One region of the Kitasatospora dryopteridis genome, then DNA from elsewhere that is predicted to be linked to it. Evidence: riboswitches for the same ligand, from Rfam matches in the RefSeq annotation. Region 1 holds a riboswitch; each other region holds the start of a gene.
What was found. Region 1 has a riboswitch for cyclic di-AMP ahead of ACQ614_RS28705 (family 16 glycosylhydrolase). Riboswitches for the same ligand answer to the same signal wherever they lie in the genome.
Positions count from the first base shown of each region.

Region 1 (5,764 bases):
CTTCATCGGCTCCGAGGAGGTCGGCCACTCCTTCGTCCGCAACGGCCAGGAGGTACGCACCTCCGAGATCGTCTACGACGGCGAGTCCGTCCAGGTGATCTCCGGCCTCAAGGACCTGGTCGTGATGAACACGACCAACTCGGAGTTCTGGGGCTACATCAAGGACAAGTACACCACCCTCCAGGAGGCCTACGACCGGATCCTGGCCACCCAGGTGACGGCCCGTTGGAAGTACGGCTACACCGGTCGCGACAACGAGCCCCAGCCGAACTGGAACCGCTCGTACAACCACGTGAAGCGCCACATGCTGGAGGCCTTCGCCGAGACGTACTCCTACTCGCTGCAGCAGACCCTGCACGCGATGGGCACCCGGGTGCTCAACAACCGCGCCGAGGTGGACGAGGTCCGCCTGGAGCTCCCCAACAAGCACCACTTCCTCGTCGACCTGGAGCCCTTCGGCCTCAAGAACGAGAACGAGGTGTACTACGCCGCCGACCGGATGTACGGCCTGATCGAGGGCACCGTGCACCGCGAGGGCGTCGTCCCGGTCATCCCCGTCGCCTGACGGCCGGGCCGGCGCACCCGCCCACGGGCCGGACGGCCGCCGCGGGGCACCTGTGCCTCCCCGCGGCGCCCGCACCCCGTCCGGCCCGGCCCGCCCGGCCCGCCCCGTCCGGCGGCCCGGGCGCACCACCCGCCGCACCACCCGCCGCTCCGCCCGCGGCGCCCCCTCAGCCCTCGCCCCCATAGGAGTTCACACCATGGCAGTCCAGCCCCCACCCGCCGACCAGCGGATCGTGATCGAGAACGTCGCCGTCGCGACGGTGGACGCGAACGACACCGAGTACGCCCGCGGCCACGTGGTGATCCTCGGCAACCGGATCGAGTCGGTGGGCGACGGCCCGGCCCCGCAGTGGCTGGACAACGTGGTGCGCCGGATCAACGGCGAGGGGCACCTGGTCACCCCCGGCCTGGTCAACACCCACCACCACTTCTACCAGTGGATCACCCGCGGCCTCGCCCAGGACAACATCCTCTTCGACTGGCTGGTCGCCCTCTACCCGACCTGGGCCCGGATCGACGACAAGCTGGTGCACGCGGCCACCCAGGGATCGGCCGCCGCCCTGCTCAAGTCCGGCTGCACCACCGCCTCCGACCACCACTACGTCTTCCCGCAGGGCGGCGGCGACATCCTCGGCGCCTCCATCGAGGGCGTGCAGGAGCTCGGCCTGCGCTTCACCGCGCTGCGCGGCTCCATGGACCGCAGCAAGAAGGACGGCGGCCTGCCGCCGGACCACGCGGTGGAGAGGACCGAGGACATCCTGATCGCCTCCGAGGCCGCCGTCGACACCTGGCACGACGCCTCCTTCGGCTCGATGCTGCACGTGGCACTCGCGCCCTGCTCCCCCTTCTCGGTCTCCACCGAACTCCTCAAGGAGTCCGCCGTGCTGGCGCGGCGCAAGGGCGTCCGGCTGCACACCCACGGCTCGGAGACGGCCGAGGAGGAGCAGTTCTGCAAGGAGCTGTTCGGCATGGGCCCGACCGACTACTTCGAGTCCACCGGCTGGCTCGGCGAGGACGTGTGGATGGCGCACTGCGTCCACATGAACGACTCCGACATCGCCAAGTTCGCCGAGACCGGCACCGGTGTCGCTCACTGCCCGTCCTCCAACGCCCGCCTGGCGGCCGGCATCGCCCGCGTCCCGGACATGCTGAAGGCCGGCGTGCCGGTCGGCCTGGGCGTGGACGGCACCGCCTCCAACGAGTCCGGCGAGCTCGGCACCGAGCTGCGCAACGCCCTGCTGATCAACCGCCTGCACGGCCGGCCGGACGCCCTGACCGCCCGTCAGTCGCTGCGCCTGGGCACCATGGGCGGCGCCCGGGTGCTCGGCCGGCAGAACGAGATCGGCTCGATCGAGCCCGGCAAGCTCGCCGACCTGGCCCTGTGGAAGATCGACGGCATCATGCACTCCTCGATCGCCGACCCGGTGGCCGCGCTCACCCTGGGCGCCCTGCCGCCGCTCGCCGTGCTCTTCGTCAACGGCAACGCGGTCGTCGAGAAGGGCGTGCTGACCACCGTCGACGAGGACCGGATCGCGCTGGCCTGCGCCCGCGCCGCGAAGGAGCTCGCCTCCCGCGTCTGATCCCAGGACTCCGGGCCGCGCCAGGGACGGTGCGCCACCCGGACTCCGCGGCCCCGGCCGGCCCGCAGCGGGCCGGGGCCGGCCGGAGCACGGCCCCCGGACCCACGGCGAGGGTCCGGGGGCTGCGGCGTGCCCGGATGTGATGGACCTGACACTGGCTGTCCGGCGCCTTGCCCTCCGGGAAGACACTGCTAACCTGCTCGGACGCCCGCGCCATGCGGGCCCCGTCCCGGGACCGCCGAGTCCCGTCCGCCCGGTGACGGCAATGCGAGATGCGACACGGACGGGAGCGGGGGAACCAGGTAAGTCGCCCTGGCCCCGCTTGCATGCTCGCGGACGGCCAGGGCTCGGGGTGAAGCCGCCCTCCGGCGGCCGGGCCACCTGACGGCCCGAATCCGACAGCTCACCTCGCAGGCGTCGTCGAGGAACAACTCCATGCCTGTTTCCGCCATCGCCCTCAAGGTGGGCGCGGTCGCCGGGCTCGGCCTGCTGGCCGTCCCCTTCCTGGGCAGCGCCGAGGCCGCCAACGTGCCCGAGGTGACCCAGGACCGGCTCGCGCCGGTCGCCATCGCCGCGGACACCGCGGCAGCCGCCTCCCTGTCCGTCCACTCCTCCGCCTGCTTCACCGCCCGGAGAATCGGCGTCGCCGTCCGCGACGCCGCCGGCAACAAGCTGGACTTCCCCGGTACCGCCCGCAACGTGCAGATCTGCCCCGACGGGGTCACCGTCACCACCGCCGCCCGCACCCTGCCGGCCGGCGTCTACACCGCCTTCGGCACCTGGCAGGACGGCAACCGGCGCTGGCACAACCTCCCGGTGCAGACGCTGGACGTCCGCAGCACCGGCACCCCGGCGCCGGCCCCGAGCCCGACCACGGCCCCGGTCGCGCCGAGCACCTCCCCCACGGCGAGCGCCACCTCGGCGCCCGCCACGCCGTCCGCGGCCCCGACCACGTCGGCCCCCAGCTTCACCGCCTCCCCGTCGGCGAGCTCCTCCCCCACCTCGACGGCCGGCGCGCCGACCTGGTCGGACGACTTCGACGGCGTGAACGTGCCGCTCGGCAGCTGGAAGGGCTGCTCCAACGGCTCGTCCATCACCGCCAGCCACTGCACCGGGCTGCCGGCCGCGGTGGACAGCAAGTGGTGGGCCTACCCGGACGGCTGGAAGGACACCAGCAAGAACGGCACCTACGCCCCGTCGAAGACGATGTCCATCGCCAACGGCCAGATGAACCTCCACCTCAACCGGGACGCCTCCGGCACCTGGGTCTCCGCGCCGGTGCCCAAGCTCCCGTCCGCCGGCGGTGACGGCGTCCAGTACGGGCGCTTCGAGGTGACCTGGAAGGCCACCTCGGCCGCCGGCTACAAGATGGCGTGGCTGCTCTGGCCGGACGACGGCATCTGGCCGCAGCACGGCGAGATCGACTTCCCCGAGGGCGACCTGAACGGCAAGATCGGTGCGTTCATGCACCGCGCCGACGCCACCTCGGGCAGCGACCAGGACGCCTTCTCCACCGGCGTCCCGACGGCCGGCGCGTGGCACACCTCGGCGGTCGACTGGCAGAAGGACGGCGTGACCTTCTACCTGGACGGCAAGGTGATCGGGCGCTCCACCGCGCGCATCCCCGGCAACGCGATGCACTGGGTGCTGCAGTCCGAGACGGCCCTCGGCGGCACCGTGCCCGCCGTGGGCTCCTCGGCGGACATCGCCATCGACTCGGTCAAGTTCTGGAAGGCCGGCTGACCTTCCTCGTCCGCCTGACCGGCGCCCTCCCCCCGGGGGCGCCGGTCAGGCGGTGCGGCCGAGCGTGGCGAGGTAGCCCCGCCAGCCGCCGTGGCCGGTGATCTCCCGGTGCACCCCGCGCTCGAGTTCGCCTCGGCGCAGCACCATGGACAGGCACGGGGTGCCGTCCTCCAGGGCGATCACGCCGAGCTCCAACTCCGGCGGCTCGCCGGGCAGGACGGTGTCGCGCAGGTGCTCCAGCGGGACGTCGTACAGCTCGCCCTCGATCGCCGAGCCGCTGCCGGGGTCGGGCAGCAGCCCGGGGCAGACGTCCCGGACGGAGAAGAAGCGGTGGCCGGGCGCGGTGCGCACCGGGCCGACCAGGTACTCGGCGACCAGCGGGTGGAACGGTCCGCCGGTCATGGCCTGGCCGTTGAAGAAGATGAGCGCCATGGGGAAGTGCCTCCGAAAACAGGCGTTCCGTACGGCTCCCGGTGCCGGGGCGGCGGGAGCCGTACGGAACGGTGAAATGTGGCGGGCGAGTTCGACGACCTGGAGGGGCGGCGGGACACCCGCGGGCGGATAGGTTGGGGTCAGTCGAGCAGGGGCAGCGCGGGCAGGGTGAGGAAGTCGACGAACTCCTCGGCCAGGGCGACCTGTTCGAAGAGCCTGGCGGCCTCGGCCCAGCGGCCCGCGGCGTAGGCGTCCGCGCCGAGTTCGGTGCGGAGCTCGGCGAGCTCCTCGGCCACGAGCCGGCGGACGAGCTCCGCGGTGGCCTTCTCACCGGTGTCGGAGAGCACGACGCCGTTGTTGATCCACTGCCAGATCTGCGAGCGGGAGATCTCGGCGGTGGCGGCGTCCTCCATCATGTTGAAGATGGCGACGGCGCCGAGGCCGCGCAGCCAGGCCTCGATGTAGCGGACGCCGACCTGGACGGCGTTGTGCAGGCCCGCACGGGTGCAGTGGCCGCCGGCGCCGGCGATGTCGAGCAGCTGGTCGGGGGTGACGGGCTCGGCGGGCGGCGGCGCGTCCTTCTGGTGCGGGCGGTCGCCGAGCACGGCGTCGAAGCTGGCGCGGGCCACCGGGACGAGGTCCGGGTGGGCGACCCAGGAGCCGTCGAAGCCGCCGGCCGCCTCGCGGTCCTTGTCGGCCTTGACCTTCTCGAAGGCGGCCGCGTTGACCTCCGGGTCCCTGCGGGAGGGGATGAACGCGGCCATGCCGCCGATCGCGTGGGCGCCGCGGCGGTGGCAGGTCTGCACCAGCAGGCGGGTGTAGGCGGCCATGAACGGCGAGGCCATGGTGACGCTGTTGCGGTCCGGCAGGATGTAGTGCTCGCCGGCGTCGCGGAAGTTCTTGACGATGGAGAAGAGGTAGTCCCAGCGGCCCGCGTTGAGGCCGGCCGCGTGGTCGCGCAGCTCGTAGAGGATCTCGTCCATCTCGAAGGCCGCGGTGATGGTCTCGATCAGCACGGTGGCGCGGATCGTGCCGTGCGGGATGCCGAGCTCGGCCTGCGCGTGGGTGAAGACGTCGTTCCACAGCCGCGCCTCGAGGTGGCTCTCGGTCTTCGGCAGGTAGAAGTACGGGCCGGAGTTCGGGTCGCCGGTGCCGCGGGCGAGCAGGCGGGCGGCGTTGTGGAAGAAGTAGAGGCCGAAGTCGAGCAGGCCGCCGGCGACCGGGGTGCCGTCGACCAGCAGGTGGGTCTCGTCGAGGTGCCAGCCGCGCGGGCGGACGACGACGGTGGCGAGTTCGGCGGCGGGCTTCAGGGTGTAGGCCTTGCCCGCGGGCGAGGTGAAGTCGATCCGGCCCTCGAAGGCGTCGATCAGGTTGAGCTGGCCTGAGACGACGTTCTCCCAGGTGGGCGAGGTGGCGTCCTCGAAGTCGGCGAGCCAGACCTTCGC
Region 1 covers NZ_CP192749.1:6,369,744-6,375,507, reverse strand. Annotated here, with positions in the region: gene pucL (factor-independent urate hydroxylase) at 1-565, shown strand, start outside; gene ACQ614_RS28710 (8-oxoguanine deaminase) at 762-2,144, shown strand; cyclic di-AMP (ydaO/yuaA leader) riboswitch at 2,401-2,576, shown strand; gene ACQ614_RS28705 (family 16 glycosylhydrolase) at 2,580-3,887, shown strand; gene ACQ614_RS28700 (allophanate hydrolase-related protein) at 3,933-4,319, opposite strand; gene aceB (malate synthase A) at 4,460-5,764, opposite strand, start outside.

Region 2 (5,764 bases), 4.7 Mb from region 1:
TCCTGCGGGGTGCGGGTGTCCGTCGGCCCGTCCCACCAGTAGGCGTCCTCCCAGGTGTCGTGGCTGATGCAGCTGCGGAAGGTGATGCCGTGGCTGGCGTGCGGGACGAAGGCGTGGCTGCCGGCGTCGCGGACGACGACGCCCTCGACGGCGGTGCCGCGGGAGGCGTCGCCGAGCATGTGGAAGTGCAGCCCGTACCGGCCGAGGACCGGCTCGGTGACCGGGGTGCCGTTCCAGGTCTCCTTGCCCGCCTTGCGGGGGCCGACCCAGCGGAGGGCGGCGTGCCGGACGTCGGCCCGCCGGGAGCTGGTCAGGTGGACGTGGGTACGACCGCGGGGGGTGCCCTCGATCCGCACGCTGCGGGTCAGGTTGAGCACCTCGGCGCCCGCGGTGACGCCGCCGCCGACCGCGACGCGCGGGTGGGCGTGCGCCAGGGGTGCGGTCAGCGTGACGGTGCGGCCGTCGATCCGTCTGATCGTGCACAGATCGTACCGGGTGGAGAAGTCGCCCTCGTCGGGGGGTCCGGTCGGGGTGACGGCGAGCTCGTCGCCGGGCTGCCAGCCGGTCGGCGGCTCGGCCAGCTGCAGCTCGGTGGCGCCGGCCTTCAGCGCGGCCGCGGCGCGCACCCACGCGGTCTTGGCGGCGCCGTCCAGTCGCAGGTAGCCGGAGCCGGTGACCCAGAGGCCGGTGTCCCCCTCCACCATCGTCATGCCGCCGCCCCGGAAGGACCGTTCGTCCGCAGAGGGAAATCTCAGGGCATGCACGGAGCCGTCCGCGGGAGCCAGCACCAGGGTGCCGCGCACCTCGACACTGCCCGCCGAGGCCAGCGCGACGCTGCGCCCGGGGGCGAAGACCAGCGAGCCCCCCGGCTCCACGAGCAGCGAGCCGACCGCGGCATCCGCGTCCAGCAGCACCCGGTCGGAGATCCGCACGGCGCTCTTCGGGCCGGGTACGGCGCCGCCCCAGCCGGCCGCGTCCGACCAGCGGCGGCCCGTCAGATCGACCGGGGAGGGCGAGGGCTCGGCCGGGGCCGGGGCGGCATGCGTGTGCCCGGCAGAAGCCCCTGCAGGGCCCGCGGAGGGTGCCGCGGAGGCCGGCGGCGGGGCGGACGGGGCGGCGAGCGCCCGGCGGGCCAACTCCCCGCCGCCGACCGCCGCGGCGGCGACCGGTGCGGCGATCCAGCCGAGCAGTCGGCGGCGCCCGGGGCGGCGGTGCGAGCCCACCCGCCGCGGCGCCCCCTCGGGCATCCCGTCACCGTGCTCCATGATCGGCCCACCCCTCCCCCCGGGGCCCTGCCCGGGCCCGACGCCTGAAGCATAAACAAGCCCGTTTCAGCCCAAGAGTTTTGCGCAAAAGCGGCCGAAGTCGATCACAATCACACCGAAGAATCGATCATGAATTCATTCAAGATCGACTGTGATCGGCATCACACATGTTTGCGGTTTGAACTTAACTCTGTCTAATGTCCTCCCACGTTCGTGGTCACACGGACCCAGTTGGCCCGAACGCCGAGTCCTGCCGGCGGTCCGACTGGCAATGCGAAACGCACTTCGGCAGGGGCGGGGGAACCAGGTAAGTCGCCCGGGAACGGCCATGCGCCGTTCCTCGGCTTGGGGTGAAGCCGCGCGCGCGGAAACAGCGGAAAGACCGCTGCCTCCGCGCGGGCGGCCGGGCAACTCCAGCCCGAATCCGACAGCTCACCTCGCAGGCGTGGGAGAGGAACGCTCCTTCATGCTGTCCATCAACTCCAAGCGCGGCCGCCGCATTCTCGCCACCACCGGCGTCGTCGGCATCGGTCTGTCGATCCCGTCCCTCGCCGCCGGCACCGCCTCCGCCGCCACGGTCGCCACCTGGGACAAGGTCGCCCAGTGCGAGAGCACCGGCAACTGGCACATCAACACCGGCAACGGCTTCTACGGTGGCCTCCAGTTCACCAACAGCACCTGGTCCTCCTTCGGTGGCGGCGCCTACGCCGCCCGCGCCGACCTCGCCACCAAGGACCAGCAGATCGCCATCGCCGAGAAGGTCCTGGCCGTCCAGGGCCCCGGCGCCTGGCCCGTCTGCTCGGTCAAGGCCGGTCTGACCAAGGGCGGCCCGGCCCCGGAGATCAACCCCGGCGGCTCGTCCTCCACCACCACCGCCTCGACCGGCAGCAGCACGGCCGCCAAGCCGGCCGCGCCGAGCACCGGCTCCACCACCGCGAGCAGCGGCTCCACCGCCTCCGCCGGCACCTCCCAGGACGGCAAGGCCTGGCAGGGCAAGAAGTCCTGGCAGCAGAACCGCTGGAACCACGGCGGCACCTACACCGTCCGGGCCGGCGACTGGCTGTCGACCATCGCCGAGCGCAACCACGTCCAGGGCGGCTGGCAGAAGCTCTACGAGCTCAACAAGTCGGTCCTGAAGCAGGGTCCGCACTCCATCTACCCGGGCCAGAAGCTGTCGCTCGGCACCGCCGCCACCGCCCAGGCCGCCCAGGCCGCCCCGGCCAAGGCGCAGGCTGCCCCGGCCACCGCGGTCAAGGCGAGCACCACCACCACGGCCGCGAAGGCCGCCACCGGCTCCAAGGCCGCCGCGGTCAACTTCGCGCTCTCCAAGGTGGGCCAGGCCTACATCTACGGCGGCACCGGCAACGGCGGCTGGGACTGCTCCGGCCTCACCCAGGCCGCGCTGCGCGCCGCGGGCATCTCCGTCCCGCGCGTCGCCGCCGACCAGGCCGACTACTCGACCCGCGTCTCGCTGGACAACCTGCAGCCGGGCGACCTGCTGTTCTGGTCCAACAACGGCGCCAACTCGGGCGTGCACCACGTCGCCATGTACATCGGCGACGGCAAGTACGTCGAGGCGGCCAACCCGCGCGCCGGTGTGCGCGTCCAGACCATCGCCAACTGGGCGCCGGACTTCGCCGGCCGGGTCTGATCCACCCCGCCCCGGCGTCCCGTACGCCGGGGCCAGGCGCCCGAAGCCGTAACCGGGTCCCACGGCCCGGGCGCCCCTCTCCCGACCGATGCCCCGGAGCAGCCTTCCGCCGCTCCGGGGCTTCGGCCTGCCCGCCTCTTCCCGCTTTCCCGCCCGGATAGGCTGACGCTCCCCCGGAGTTGAGGAGCCGCCATGGCAGCGAAGGTCACCGTCACACTGGACGCCGATCTGGCGATCGAGGTCATGCTGGCCGCCGGAGCGGGCAACCCGCAGGACGCGGTCGAGCTCGTCGTCCGCGACTACCTGGCCCGCAGCCGGCGCACCGAGGCCCGCACCGGCGACGCCGCCGACGCCGAACGCACCGCCCGCCCGCACCGCACCGTCGAAGAGGGCTGAGGGATCGCCTGACGGCCCCGGAGGCAGCCACCAGGGGCACTGAGGGCACCTCCCAGCGCCCCTGGTGGCTGCCCGCGCCCCAGTGGCTGCCACAAGGCCCCCCAGAGACGGCTGCGGCCCCGGAGAGAGGGCTCTCCGGGGCCGTACGGGTGTGCCGCTGCCCGGTGGGGCTCGACGGGGGGTCAGCGCACGCTGGCGCCGGTGGAGCCGCGCATCACGAGCTCCGGCTGGAACATGAACTCCGCGCGCTGCGCGGGGTTTCCGCCGACCTCCTCGAGGAGGGCGTCGACGGCGGCGGTGGCCATGGCCTCCACCGGCTGGCGGATGGTGGTCAGCGGCGGCTCGGTGAACGCTATCAGCGGCGAGTCGTCGAACCCGACCACCGAGACGTCCTGCGGCACGGACAGTCCGCGCTGCCGGGCCGCGCGGATCGCGCCGAGCGCCATCATGTCGCTGCCGCAGACGATCGCGGTGCAGCCCTTGTCGAGCAGCACACCGGCCGCGGCGTGCCCGCCCTCCACGCTGAACAGCGTGTGGTGGACCCAGCCGTCGGCCTCCTCCTCGGTCAGCCCGAGGAGTTCCTGCACGGCCGCCCGGAAGCCCTCGACCTTCCGGAGCACCGGCACGAAGCGCCGCTGCCCGATCGCGAGGCCGATCTTCGTGTGGCCGAGCTCGACCAGGTGCTGGACGGCCATCCACATCGCCGCCCGGTCGTCCGGCGAGATGAACGGCGCGGCGATCCGCTCGCTGTAGCCGTTGATCATCACGAACGGCACCTGGCGGCCGATCAGCTTGTTGTACCGCTCGTGGTCGGCCGTGGTGTCGGCGTGCAGACCGGAAACGAAGACGATGCCGGCCACCCCCCGCTCCACCAGCAGCTCCACGAGTTCGTCCTCGGTGGAGCCACCGGGGGTCTGGGTGCACAGGACCGGCGTGTAGCCGTGCCGGCTGAGCACCTGCTCGATCACCTGCGCGAGCGCCGGGAAGATCGGGTTGTTGAGCTCCGGGATGATCAGACCGATCAGACCCGCGCTGCGCTGCCGCAGCCGGGTGGGCCTCTCGTACCCGAGTACGTCGAGGGCGGCCAGTACGGTCTGGCGGGTGGTCGCGGAGACGCCCGCCTTGCCGTTGAGTACGCGGCTGACGGTGGCTTCACTGACCCCCGCCTGCGCCGCGATGTCCGAGAGTCGCGCCGTAGTCACGATCCCAGAGCCTATTGCAACCATCTCAGACCGCCCACCATACGGTGCTGTCCGCTGCCAGCAGAATCTCGCCGTCCGCGGCCTCGGTGTCCGCGGAGGACAGCAGGATACGTCCGGGAGCCGGGATCCGGACCGGCGCACCGGTGGTGTTGGAGGTGCAGACGAAGGAGCCCTGCGCGCTGTCCCGGCGGAAGGCCAGCACGCCCTCGGGCGCCTCCAGCCAGGTCACCTCGGTGCCGGCGCCGAGCGCGGGGTGCGCGCGGCGGACGGCCAGCGCGGAGCGGTAGAGCTCCAGGGTGGAGGTCGGGTCGCCGGTCTGGACCTCGACGCTCAGCCCGGCCCACTCGGCGGGCTGCGGCAGCCAGCTCGGGCCGCCGGCGTTGGGGCCGAAGCCGTACGGGGCCTCGGTGCCGGACCACGGGATCGGCACCCGGCAGCCGTCGCGGAAGCCGTCCTGGCCGGAGGCCCGGAAGAAGGACGGGTCCTGGCGGACCTCGTCCGGCAGGTCGGTGACGTCCGGCAGGCCGAGCTCCTCGCCCTGGTAGACGTAGGCGGAGCCGGGCAGCGCCAGCATCAGCAGGCTGGCGGCGCGGGCGCGGCGCAGGCCGAGCTCGCGGTCGCCGGCGGTGCGGATCTGGGTGCCCTGGCCCGGCTCGTTGGCGAAGCGGGTGGCGTGCCGGGTGACGTCGTGGTTGGAGAGCACCCAGGTGGTGGGGGCGTCGACCGGGCGCATCGAGTCGAGCGAGACGTCGATGACCCCGCGCAGCTCGGCGGCGTCCCAGGAGGTGCCCAGGTACTGGAAGTTGAAGGCCTGGTGCAGCTCGTCGGGGCGGACGTAGTTGGCGGTGCGCTGGACGGTCGGGGTCCAGGCCTCGGCGACGCCGATCCGCTCGCCCGGGTACTCGTCGAGGATCTTGCGCCAGTCGCGGTAGATCTCGTGGACGCCGTCCTGGTCGAAGAAGGGCATCACGTCGTTGCCGAGCAGCTTCAGCTGGTCGCCGGCGCCGATGTCGGGCAGGCCGGCCTGCTTGACCATGCCGTGCGCGACGTCGATCCGGAAGCCGTCGACGCCCATGTCCAGCCAGAAGCGCAGGATCGAGCGGAACTCGTCGGCGACGGCCCGGTTCTCCCAGTTGAAGTCGGGCTGCTCCGGGGCGAACAGGTGCAGGTACCACTCGCCGGGGGTGCCGTCCGGGTTGACGGAGCGGGTCCAGGCCGGGCCGCCGAAGATCGACTCCCAGTTGTTCGGC
Region 2 covers NZ_CP192749.1:1,715,090-1,720,853, forward strand. Annotated here, with positions in the region: gene ACQ614_RS07820 (hypothetical protein) at 1-1,265, opposite strand, end outside; cyclic di-AMP (ydaO/yuaA leader) riboswitch at 1,528-1,726, shown strand; gene ACQ614_RS07825 (transglycosylase family protein) at 1,732-2,916, shown strand; gene ACQ614_RS07830 (hypothetical protein) at 3,109-3,312, shown strand; gene ACQ614_RS07835 (LacI family DNA-binding transcriptional regulator) at 3,495-4,538, opposite strand; gene ACQ614_RS07840 (glycoside hydrolase family 13 protein) at 4,540-5,764, opposite strand, start outside.
Region 2: linked by a shared signal. The riboswitch ahead of ACQ614_RS07825 (transglycosylase family protein) and the one ahead of ACQ614_RS28705 (family 16 glycosylhydrolase) in region 1 are both predicted to bind cyclic di-AMP.

Region 3 (5,764 bases), 4.1 Mb from region 1:
AGCAACGGCGCCGGCGACGCCTTCGTCAGCGGCTTCCTCGACTCCTGGCTGGCCGGGCGGCCGGCCGAGGAGTGCATGCTGGCGGGCTCGGTGGCCGGGGCGCACGCCTGCACCACCGCCGGCACGCACGGCGGCCTGATCGACGCCGAGGGCCTGGCCGCCGGGCTCGCGGCGGCCAAGACCGGCCGGCCATAGGGACTCCGGCGTCGCCGCCCCCGTTGCCGGCCGGTCTCAGCGACGCAGCTGACGCACCAGTTCGGCCGCCCAGGCCTTGGTGAAGGCGGGGAGGTCGAGGCCGAGCTCGGCGCGCAGCACGGCCTCGAGCCTGGCCGGATCGCCCATGGCGCCGACCTCCCGGTAGAGCCGGACGAGCCGCTGCGGGCCGTACCTGTTCGCGATCATCTCGCAGGCCAGCCAGGCCTGTTCGTAGGCCTGGGCGATGCCGGGGGCGCCGGCGGCGAAGTCGGCGTCGGCGGGCAGCGCGGTGGGCACCCGGCCGGCGGCGACGTCCCGGCCCAGCTCGGGCGCGATCTGCTTCGGGGTGCGGCCGGCCCCGCGGTAGCCGGTGTAGTCGGCGGCGCCCTCGGAGAGCCAGAGCGGCGTCCAGCTGCGGGTGGCGGCGCGGGTCGCCACATGGGTGGCCTCGTGGGTGACGACCACCCGGCGGCCGAGGTCGCTGAGCCCGCGGAACGCCTCCGGGTTGACCAGCACCCGGTCGGCCGGGGTGGCGGCGGGCTCGCCGCCGGCGGCCACGGTGACCGCGGCGATGCCCTGGTACGACCCTGCGGCGACGTCGAGCATCCGGGCGAACTGGGGCTCGGTCGCGGGGCTGAGCAGCAGCAGCCGGCCGGGCCAGCCGTCGCCCCACAGCTCGGAGACGGCCGGCACGGCGCGGTCGGCGACGGAGGCCAGGTCGGCGAGCTCCTCGGCCGTTCCGAGGCCGAGGACGAGGGAGCGCTCGCCCCGGGCGACCCGGGTCTCGCCGAGGTCCCAGAGGGCGGCGCTGCCGTCGGGCTCGTCCCCGGAGAGCAGCCAGCCGGCGGGGGTGCGGTCGAAGGTGAGGCGGCGCGGGAGGACGGCGGGATGCTCGTCGATGCCGCGCAGCCGGTGGGAGAGGCCCGCGGTGACGGTGAGCCGCCCGTCGGGGCCCGGTTCGCCGATCTCGCTGATCCGGTACTCGACCGCGGAGAAGGGCACGGCGGCGACCCTGGCGGCGGCCCGGTCCTGGGCGGCGCGGGCGGCCGGGGCGGTGCCGGCGAGCAGCGCGGCGCGGTCGGCGCGCAGCAGGGCGCGGGCCCGGTCGGCGAGCACGTCGTCGATCCGGGCCCGGATGCCGGCGTTCGGCACGCCCTGCGGCAGCAGGGCTGCGGCCCGCAGGTCGGCGGCGGGCACGGCGCGGGGTGCGGACAGCTGGAGGAGGCCGCCGGCGGCGAGCAGCAGCGCGGCGCGCCGGGAGAGCCGCCCTCCGGCGGGAGGTGCGGAACGGCCCGCCGCGGAATGCCGGGGCAGGTCGGTGACCAGGGGCTCGGCCTCCCCGCCGGACGGGCCGGGCTGCCGGTGGACGGTGCTCAGACCCGCACCACCCCGCTGACGGGCATGGCGTTGACGCTCTCGTAGCGGACCCGGGCGCCCGGGTAGGGGGCGTGCACGACGACGCCCCCGCCGGCGTACATGCCGACGTGGTGCATGTCCCTGTAGAAGATCACCAGGTCTCCCGGTTGCGCCTCGGACAGGCTCACTCGCCGCCCCGCGTTCGCCTGCGCCTGCGAGGTGCGCGGCAGGGAGACTCCGGCCTGCCGCCAGCTCCAGTACATCAGACCGGAGCAGTCGAAGGTACGAGGGCCGGTCGATCCGTACACATACGGAGAACCGATCTTACTGATGGCGGCGGCCAGTGCGGTAGCCGCGCGCCCGGAGGAGGCCGGCCGGTCGCCGAGGTCGGGGCGTTCGGGGCCCCGGGCGGCGCGGCGGGCCGCGGCGGCGTCGTCGTCCTCCGCCAGCCGGGCGCGCTCGGCGGCGGTGAGGCCGCCGAGCAGCCGCTGGGCGTCGCCGAGCCGCTGCCGGATCTCCTCCTTGCTCGCGGCGAGGGAGCGGCGGACGTCCTCCAGCTCGGCGAGCTTGGAGGTGGCCTCGGCGCGCCGCTGGTCGAGCCTGCGCTGGCGCTCGAGGACGCGGTGCAGGGTCTCGCCCTGGCGGCCGGCGGCCTGGTCGAGGGCGCGGGCCCGGGTGAGGTACGCGGCCGGGTCGGACTCCAGCATCAGCCGGACGGCCGGGTCGAGGCCGCCGTCCCGGTACTGCGCGGCGGCGGCGGTGGCGAGGTCGGTGTAGAGGCCGTTGAGCTCCTCCTGCCCGGTGGCGACCTGCTCCTGGAGGTGGGTGGCCTCGTCCTGCAGCCTCCGCTGCTCCTCCTGGGCGGCGTTCGCCCGTTCGCTGGCCTGCTCGGCCTCGTCGTAGAGCCGGTCGACCCTGGACTTGACGTCGGCCGTCCGCCGGGAGGGGTCGGTCGGCGCTGCGGGGGCGCCCCAGGCGCCGGTGCCGACGGAGGCGCCCACGGCGGTGGTGGCCGCGGCGGTGAGTACCAGCGCTCGGGCGAGGGCGTGACCGCCCGGCAGTTGGGGGCGACGGTGCACGGACATGCGGCGGCGGCTCCGTTCCTGCGGCCGGACGCCCGCGGCCGCCCCGACGGGCGGTCGTCCTCGCGGAGGTCCGGGGGCAGACGTTAGCGAGTCCCGCCGATCTAGTCCAAACCCTGCCATCCGCGAATATTTGACCTTCAATCGGACATTCGGCCGAATCGGCCCACCTGCCTGCGGGAACGGCCGCGGGCCCGGCCCCTGGGGAGCCGGGCCCGCGGCAGGCCGCCGGACGGGACGTCAGACCCGCACGATCGCCGAGATCGGCATCGCGGTCGCCGAGACGTAGCGGACCACCGCGCCGGTGTGCGGCGCGTGGATCACCTGGCCGCCGCCCACGTACATGCCGACGTGGTGCCGGTCGCCGTAGTAGATGACCAGGTCGCCGGGCTTGGCGTTGGCGATGTTGGTGCCGACGTTGGTGCCCGCACCGGCCTGCGACTGCGAGGTCCGCGGGATCGACACGCCGGCCTGGCGGTACGCCCACTGCATCAGACCGGAGCAGTCGAACTGGTTGGGGCCGGTGGCTCCGTACACGTACGGGGAGCCCAGCTTGGACTTCACGGCCTCGATCGCCCGCGCGGTGTAGGACCCGGTCGGCACGTCGGCGGTGCCGAGGTCGGTACGGGTGGTGTCGCGCGAGGCCCGGTCGGCGGTGGACTTGGCGGCAGCCGCGGCACGGGCCTCGGCGGCGGCCAGATCGTCCTTCTCCTTCTGGGTGAGGGTGTTCAGCAGGGCACTGGCCTTGGCCAGCTTGCCCTGGAACTCCTCCTTCTTGGCCTTGAGGGCCCGGGTGCTGGTGTCCAGCTCGGCGAGCTTGTGCTCGGCCTCGGTCTTCTGGACGTCCAGCTTGGCCTGCTCGGCCTTGAAGGACTTGAGCGTGTCGGCCTGGGTCGCATTCATCCGGCTGACCGCCCCGGCCTGGCCGAGGAAGTCGCCGGGGTTGCTGGAGAGCATCAGCTTGACCGTGGGCGAGATGCCGCCGTCGCGGTACTGCTGGGCGGCCACCTCGGCGAGGCGGCCCTGAACGCCGCTCACCTCCGCCTGCTGGCGGGCGACCTGGTCCTGGAGCTGGGTGACCTGCTTCTGCAGGTCCTGCTGCTTCTCGGTCGCCGCGAGGTACTCCTCGTTGGCGGCCTCGGCCTGCTCGTTGAGCTGGTCGACCTGGGCCGCGACCTGCTCCTTGGTGGGTGCCGGGTCGGCGTACGCACCGGTCTGCGAGGAAAGTGCCACCGCAGTGGCGGCTGCCGCAGTCAGGATCGAGGCGCGGGTACGGCCGACGGGCTTGGGACGACGATGGGACGCCACGAAGGCGGACTCCTTCTTCCTCACACCGCCTACCGGGTGAGCTGACGGGTTCGGGCCGGAAGCATTGCCCTACGACGCCTCACGGCCACCCCTGCACGGTCCGCGGTCCGATCCGCGGCCCGGCCGGCGCGGCCGACCTGACGCCGATTCACCCCGGGGGAAACGTGGTTCCCCGGCTCCGTTCGACAGCGCCCCCGCAGGGGCTCCCCGTGGGCAGTCGGACTGCCCTGCTGCGTCGCGGACTCGGCGGTGACCGCCACCGTCGCCCGGGTTGGGCGCTCGACTGTGCGGCGGTCCGTGGGTCATGACCCTAGTAACCGATCCGTGATCCGTTCAAATCCTTGTCAGAAAAACATCGGGGGAATGTTGTCGTGAAAATGTGATTGCGACTGCCCGTGACCGATAATCCACGCTCGGCTGACGAGTTTTCACCGCACGCCCGACAAAGCCGACGCCCGGGCGTGTCGGAGATCACACAGTGATCACGACGCGCCCGGGCGTGTCATGCGACGTCAGAAACGCCGCAGGTGAGGCATATGTCTGAATTGCTACCGATGGGTCAGACGCGGCGAATGGTCTTGATCGGCAGGATGTCCGCATCCATCAGCTTCACCACGTCGCCGGTGCGCGGCGCGTGGACGACGAGGCCGTTGCCGACGTACATGCCGACGTGGTGCGCGTCCGAGTAGTAGATGACGAGGTCACCCGGCTGGGCGGCGGCCAACGAGGGGACGCGGGTGCCGACGCTCGCCTGCGACTGCGAGGTGCGCGGCAGCGACACGCCGGCCTTGGCGTACGCCCACACCATCAGGCCGGAGCAGTCGAAGGAGTTCGGGCCGGTGGCGCCCCAGACGTACGGGGTGCCGCGCTTGCCCATCGCCGCCGAGACGGCGGTCGCCGCGTAGCCCGCGGCCGGCGGCAGGCTGCCGACGTCGTAGCGGTCGTCGCTGCGCGAGGCGCGGTCGCTGCCGAGGATCGCGGCGCGCTCGGCGGCGGTCAGCGTGCTCAGCAGGCGCTGGGCCTCGGAGAGCTTCTTCTGGACGTCCGCCTTGGCGTCGTTCAGCGCCTGGGTGGAGTTGTCCAGCTCGGCGAGGATGGCCGCGGCCTCCTGCTTCTGCTGGTCCAGCCGGCGCTGCTGGTCCCGCAGGCCCTTCAGCGTGGACGCCTGGGTGTCGGTGGCCTGCTCGTTGCTGGACGCCCGGTCGAGGTAGTTGTCCGGGTTCGAGTCCAGCATCAGCGCGACCGTCGGGTCCACGCCACCGGTGCGGTACTGGTCGGCCGCCACCGCGGACAGGCCGGACGCCACCTGGGAGAGCTGCTCCTGGCCGCGGGCGATCTGGTCCTGCAGCTGGTCGGCCTGCTTGCGGAGCTGGTCGGCCCGCTCCTTGGCGCCGTTGTACTTCTCGGCCGCCTGCTCCTGCTCCTCGAGCAGCTTGTCGACCTGGACCTTCACCTCGTCCTTGCTCGGCTTGGCCGGCGCGGCGTGTGCGGCGGCCTGGGCGGAGAGGGCGACCGCAGTCGCGGCGGCAGCGGTGAGCACGGTGACCCGCGCGCGGCTCGGCTGCTTGGGACGGCGGTGGGAGGCCAAGGGACTAGCTCCTTCTTCCTGCTGGACTCACCCGATCGAGTGGACGTCCGGAAAATAGGTTTGACGCCAGACCCTAGTGAAGATCCGCCCTCGGCGCCACTCCCCGCCCGGGCGAACTTGTCGCGCGGACCCGGATTTCACCACCCCGACACAACCCCGCCACCTGGGCCGACGGCCCGTCAGGGCCTGGCGAGCCGGTTGAGCAGCAGAATCGACGCGACCGGACGCGCTCCCG
Region 3 covers NZ_CP192749.1:2,294,178-2,299,941, forward strand. Annotated here, with positions in the region: gene ACQ614_RS10415 (carbohydrate kinase family protein) at 1-195, shown strand, start outside; gene ACQ614_RS10420 (hypothetical protein) at 232-1,392, opposite strand; gene ACQ614_RS10425 (NlpC/P60 family protein) at 1,569-2,636, opposite strand; gene ACQ614_RS10430 (NlpC/P60 family protein) at 2,874-3,941, opposite strand; cyclic di-AMP (ydaO/yuaA leader) riboswitch at 3,952-4,142, opposite strand; gene ACQ614_RS10435 (NlpC/P60 family protein) at 4,501-5,529, opposite strand; partial or broken gene ACQ614_RS10440 (NYN domain-containing protein) at 5,709-5,764, opposite strand, start outside.
Region 3: linked by a shared signal. The riboswitch ahead of ACQ614_RS10430 (NlpC/P60 family protein) and the one ahead of ACQ614_RS28705 (family 16 glycosylhydrolase) in region 1 are both predicted to bind cyclic di-AMP.

Region 4 (5,764 bases), 1.7 Mb from region 1:
GCCGCGAAGGTGCGCTCCAGGGCGTCGGGGTGGAGGCGGCCGGTGGAGTCCACGCCCTGGCCGAGCCGGTTGATGACCATCCGGCGGTCGAGGTCGGTGATCGCGCCGGTGGCCGGGTCGAGGTCGGCGATCAGCAGCCGGATGGAGTTGGTGCCGCAGTCGATCGCGGCGACCCGGGTTGCGGTCACTGGCCCTCCTCCTCGGCGCGGGCGCGCTTGGCCGCGCGCTCGGCGGTCTTCTGCTCCTTGGCCGCGATGACGGCGGCGTGGTCCTGGTCCTTGGCGCGGTTGCGGAGGACGCGCTCGCCGGCGGCCTCCACCTCCTCCGCGGAGACGCAGGGGCCCTTGGCCCACCAGTCCTCCAGCATGCCGAGCGCCTCGTCGCCGAGCGGGTTGACGCCCGGTCCGGCGGCCAGCGAGTGGCCGACCAGGACGTGCAGGCACTTCACCCGGTCCGGCATGCCGCCGGCGCTCGGGAAGCCCTCCAGCACCTCGATGGCGTCGCGGCGGGCGATGTAGTCCTCGTGGGCCGCGCGGTAGGCGGCGGCGAGCTCCGGATCCTCGGCGAGCCGGGCGCTCTGATCCTTCATCACACCGTCGGCCTCCAGGGTGCCGATCAGCGAGGCGGCCTTGGGGCAGGTCAGGTAGTAGAGCGTGGGGAACGGCGTGCCGTCGGGCAGCCGGGGGGCCGTCTCGACCACGTCGGGGTTGCCGCAGGGGCAGCGGTGGGCCACGCCGCGCAGCCCTCGCGGGACCCGGCCGAGCTGGGCGGCGATGGCGGCGACGTCGGCGTCCGGCACGGCGGGGCCGGAGGGGGTGCCGGGGTGCTGTTCAGAAGTCATGGGGTGCTGTCTTCGTGAGGGGCGGTGGTCGAGTCGGCCAGGTCGACCGAGTCGAGGACGGTGGTGTACCAGGGCTTGGCGGCCCTGACCGGGCCGGTGGGCAGGGCGTCGGCGGAGGCCGGCCCGGCGGTGGCCGACGGGTCGACCGAGACGAACGGGGTCTCACCGGGCATCGCGAAGTGCAGCCGCTCGCGGGCCTGCGCCTTCACGTACTCCGGGTCCTGCCAGCGGGCCTTCGCCCGGCGGAGTTCGTCGACCTGCTGCCGGGCGTGCTCCGCCCTCGCCCGCTGGTCGGCGATCTCCGAGCGCTGCGTCAGGAACTGCCTTGCGGGGTAGGCGAGTATCGCCACCAGCGAGCACAGGACGAGCACGAGCACGGTCGCGCGGCTGGTGAAGCGCGGTCGCCCCGCCAGTCCCGGGATCTTCCACATCGCTCGTACCCCTCCTGCTCACGCCGGTGCCCCGGCCCCCACCCTACGGGGTGGTTGCCGGGGCACCGGTCCAGCGGCCGTGTGTCAGCCGCGGGGTGTCAGCCTTCGAACTTGAACCGCGGGAACGCGCCGCGGCCCGCGTACTCGGCGGCGTCGTCGAGGATCTCCTCGATGCGCAGCAGCTGGTTGTACTTGGCGACGCGCTCGGAGCGGGCCGGGGCGCCGGTCTTGATCTGGCCGCAGTTGGTGGCGACGGCGAGGTCGGCGATGGTGACGTCCTCGGTCTCGCCGGAGCGGTGCGACATCATGCAGCGGTAGCCGTTGCGCTGGGCCAGCTCGACGGCGTCCAGGGTCTCGGTGAGCGAGCCGATCTGGTTGACCTTCACCAGCAGCGCGTTGGCGGTGCCGGTCTCGATGCCGCGGCGCAGGCGCTCCGGGTTGGTGACGAACAGGTCGTCGCCGACCAGCTGGACCTTGTCGCCCAGCTTGTCGGTCATGGCCTTCCAGCCGTCCCAGTCCGACTCGTCCAGCGGGTCCTCGATGGAGACCAGCGGGTACGCGGCGACCAGCTCGGCGTAGTAGTCGATGAGCTCGGCGGAGGAGATCGCCTTGCCCTCGAAGGTGTAGGCGCCGTCGTTGTGGAACTCGGAGGACGCGACGTCCAGGGCGAGCGCGACGTCCTTGCCCGGGGTGTAACCGGCCTTCTTGATGGCCTCGACGATCAGGTCGAGGGCCTCGCGGTTGGAGTCCAGGTTCGGCGCGAAGCCGCCCTCGTCGCCGAGGCCGGTGGACAGGCCGCGCTCCTTCAGCACGCCCTTGAGGGTGTGGTAGACCTCGACGCCCCAGCGGACGGCCTCGGAGAAGGACTCCGCGCCGATCGGGGCGATCATGAACTCCTGGATGTCGACGTTGGAGTCCGCGTGCGAGCCGCCGTTGAGGATGTTCATCATCGGCACCGGCAGGACGTGCGCGTTGGGGCCGCCCAGGTAGCGGAACAGCGGCAGGTCGCTGGCCTCGGAGGCGGCGTGCGCCACGGCGAGGGAGACGCCGAGGATGGCGTTGGCGCCGAGCGAGGACTTGTCGGGGGTGGCGTCCAGGTCGAGCATGGCCTGGTCGATCAGGCGCTGCTCGGTGGCGTCGTAGCCGACCAGCTCCGGGCCGATCTGCTCGATGACGGCGAGGACGGCCTTCTCCACGCCCTTGCCGAAGTAGCGGTTCTTGTCGCCGTCGCGAAGCTCCAGGGCCTCGAAGGCACCGGTGGAGGCACCGGACGGGACAGCGGCACGACCGGTGCTGCCGTCGTCGAGGCCGACCTCGACCTCGACCGTGGGGTTACCGCGGGAGTCGAGGATTTCGCGGGCTACGACGACATCAATGGACGGCACGAGGCATCTCCTAGCGGAAGCGGATGAGGGTCGTTACGACCAGAGCCTAACCGCACGGGCCCACGGGGCCACGCCGCGCATGGCCCTGTCTCACCGTGTGACCTGGCTACTCGCCGGTAGTTCACCTGAAGGACCACAAAACCGGCCGTCCGCCCCCGGGTGCCGCCCCGCGGGCGGACGGGCCGTTCGTACAGTGCCGGTCCGTCAGTCCAGCTGCAGCTGCTGGCCGGGCAGGATCAGGTCGGGGTCGGCGCCGACGACCTCCCTGTTGTTCGCGTACAGCTGCTCCCAGCCGCCGGCCTGGCCGCGGTCGGCGGCGATGCCGGAGAGCGTGTCGCCGGGCTGCACGGTGTACGTCGCGCGGCCGACCGCGGGGACGGGGACGGCCTGGAGCGTCCGCCCGGAGTCCTCCGCCGCGGCGTCCCCGTCGTCGCCGCCGGCCGGCCCGGCCGGGGTCGGCGGCAGGTACCGCTCGTAGATCTCGCGGTGCGCCGTCCAGTACCAGCGGTCGTCCTTCTGGTACCAGTACACGCCGCCGGACGCGTCCCACCCGCCGTGGCCGGGGAACCGCGGCGAGCCCGAGCGCTGCCCGCTGCCGGACTGCCCGCTACCGGACTGGGCGGTGCCGGACTGGGCGGTGCCGGCCGCCCCGGTACTCGAGGCGGAGGCGCGGGTCAGGCCGGCGCGTTTGGAACAGACCGGCCACGCATTGGGCCCCTGGGAGGCCAGCACCTTCTCGGCGACGGCGATCTGCTGGCTCTTGCTCGCCTGGTGGGCGAGCGGCGCGTACCGGGCGCCGCCGAACCCCTTCCAGGTGCGTGCGCTGAACTGCAGCCCGCCGTAGTAGCCGTTGCCGGTGTTGATCTTCCAGTTCCCGCCGCTCTCGCACTGGGCGACCTTGTCCCAGATCGAGACGGGGGCGGCATGCGCGCCCGCCGCGGTGAGCAGCGGCATGGCGAGGCCGACACCGGCGACACCCGCGACGGCGACCGCCTTCTCGGCGGAGGTCCTGCGGCGGTGGCGGCCAGGTCCGGTGAAGAGCATGGGTTGTCCCTCTCCGAACGCCTGCGAGGTGAGCTGTCGGGTTCGGACCGGGAGGCTTGGCCCGGCCGCGGCCGCAGGAGGGGTCCTGCTGACGCGGCTTCACCCCTAGCCGTGGGGACGGCGACGAACGTGGTTCCCCCGCCCCTGTCCTTCGTCTTCGGTCGTCAGGCCCGGGATGCGGCGGACAGGATTCGGCGTTTCCGCAGCCGGGGTCCGCTGCTGCGGACTGATCCGGAGAGTAGGCAGAGCCGACGACCGATCACAAGCTCATATCGCTCATATCACGCAAGAATTACGGCGAACTGATTATCGCCCACGAACGATACTGGTTTGTCCTGATTGATGAGTGTTCAGTCCCGGTCTCCCGGCGGCGACACGACACACCGTCAGGCGGTGTCGTCCCGCCCGGGCGGCGGTGGAACGTCCGCCTTCGGGGTGAAGGCGACCGGCAGCTCGCGCAGCCCCCGCATGATGAGGCCGCCGCGCCAGCGCAGGTCGGCCGGGTCGGCGGCCAGCGCGAGGTCGGGCAGCCTGGTCAGCAGCGTCGCCAGCGCCGCCCGGCCCTCCAGCCGGGCCAACGGCGCACCGATGCAGTAGTGGATGCCGTGGCCGAAGCCCAGGTGCGGGTTGTCGGTGCGGGCGAGGTCCAGGGTGTTCTCGTCGGCGAACCTGGCCGGGTCGCGGTCGGCCGCCGCCAGCACGACCAGCACCGGGTCGCCGACCGGGATCTCCACCCCGCCGATCGCCAGCGGCCGGGTCGCGAACCGCCAGGTGGCCAGCTCCACCGGCCCGTCGTAGCGGAGCAGCTCCTCGATCCCGGTCTCCAGCAGGCCGCTCTCGCCGCGGGCCAGCGACTCCTGGAGCAGCGCCCGCTGGCCGGGGTTGCGCAGCAGCGCGTACAGGCCGTTGCCGATCAGGTTGACGGTGGTCTCGAAGCCGGCGAACAGCAGGATGAAGGCCATCGCCGCGGCCTCGTTCTCGGTCAGGTGCTCGCCGTGGTCGCTGGCCCTGATCAGCCCGGAGATCAGGTCGTCGCCGGGGTCGGCCCGCTTGCGGTGGATCAGCTCCGCTAGGTAGCCGCGCATCCGCTTCACGGCCCGGCCGACGCCGCCGCGCTGCCCTCCGTGGTGTCGGATCATCATTCCGGCCCAGTCCCGGAAGTCGTCCTGGTCCTCGGGCGGCACGCCCAGCAGGTCGCAGATCGCGTAGATCGGCAGCGGGAAGGCGAACTCGTGGATCAGGTCGGCGGTGCCGCGCCCGGCGAAGGAGTCGATCAGCCGGTCGGTGAGCTGCTGCACCCGCGGCTCGAACTCCGCGACCCGCCGCGGGGTGAACGCCTTGGACACCAGCCGGCGCAGCCGGGTGTGGTCCGGCGGGTCGATGTTCAGCAGGTGCGTCATCAGGTCGGCCTGCCGCTCACCCGGGATGCCGACCCGGCCGGAGCGGTGCGCCTGCTCGCTGTGGTGCACCGGGTTCTTCGACAGCCTGCTGTCCGCGAGGGCCTGCCGGGCGTCCGCGTACCGGGTCACCAGCCAGGCCTCCACTCCGCTGGGCAGCGTGGTGCGGTGCACCGGCGCGTGCTCGCGCAGCCAGGCGTAGGCGGGGTACGGGTCGGCGGCGAACTCCCAGGTGAAGAGTTCGGGCTGGTCGGTTCGGGACGTCTCCGGCATGCCCCGACGGTATCCGCTGGACGGCGGCCCGCCCGACGCCAGGCACCGTCCGCCGTGCACCCGTGGGACACGCCCCGGACCGTCCGCCCGGACGGGCGTGAGTCTGGTCACCTGGGGGGTAATCCCTGTTGCGGAGGGTCGCGGGGTGCCTACGATCCTCCGATAACCGATGACGGGCGGCCGTGCGGTGCCGTCCACGGGGAAGCGTGCTCAGAGAGGAGCAGGCCGTGCGAGTAGCCGGGGCAGTGGTGGTCATCGCCGTACTCAGCGGGGGCGAGGGGGCGGACCTCGCCCGCCGCTTCGCCGCCGCAGGGGCCGCGGGCATGCTCGTCGCCGACCTGCGCCCCGGCGTGGCGGAGGACCTGGCCACCGAGCTCGACCGCCCGGGCTGCC
Region 4 covers NZ_CP192749.1:4,699,300-4,705,063, reverse strand. Annotated here, with positions in the region: gene ACQ614_RS21445 (exopolyphosphatase) at 1-188, opposite strand, end outside; gene ACQ614_RS21440 (DUF501 domain-containing protein) at 185-841, opposite strand; gene ACQ614_RS21435 (FtsB family cell division protein) at 838-1,272, opposite strand; gene eno (phosphopyruvate hydratase) at 1,371-2,657, opposite strand; gene ACQ614_RS21425 (transglycosylase family protein) at 2,862-3,701, opposite strand; cyclic di-AMP (ydaO/yuaA leader) riboswitch at 3,706-3,894, opposite strand; gene ACQ614_RS21420 (cytochrome P450 family protein) at 4,088-5,371, opposite strand; gene ACQ614_RS21415 (SDR family NAD(P)-dependent oxidoreductase) at 5,599-5,764, shown strand, end outside.
Region 4: linked by a shared signal. The riboswitch ahead of ACQ614_RS21425 (transglycosylase family protein) and the one ahead of ACQ614_RS28705 (family 16 glycosylhydrolase) in region 1 are both predicted to bind cyclic di-AMP.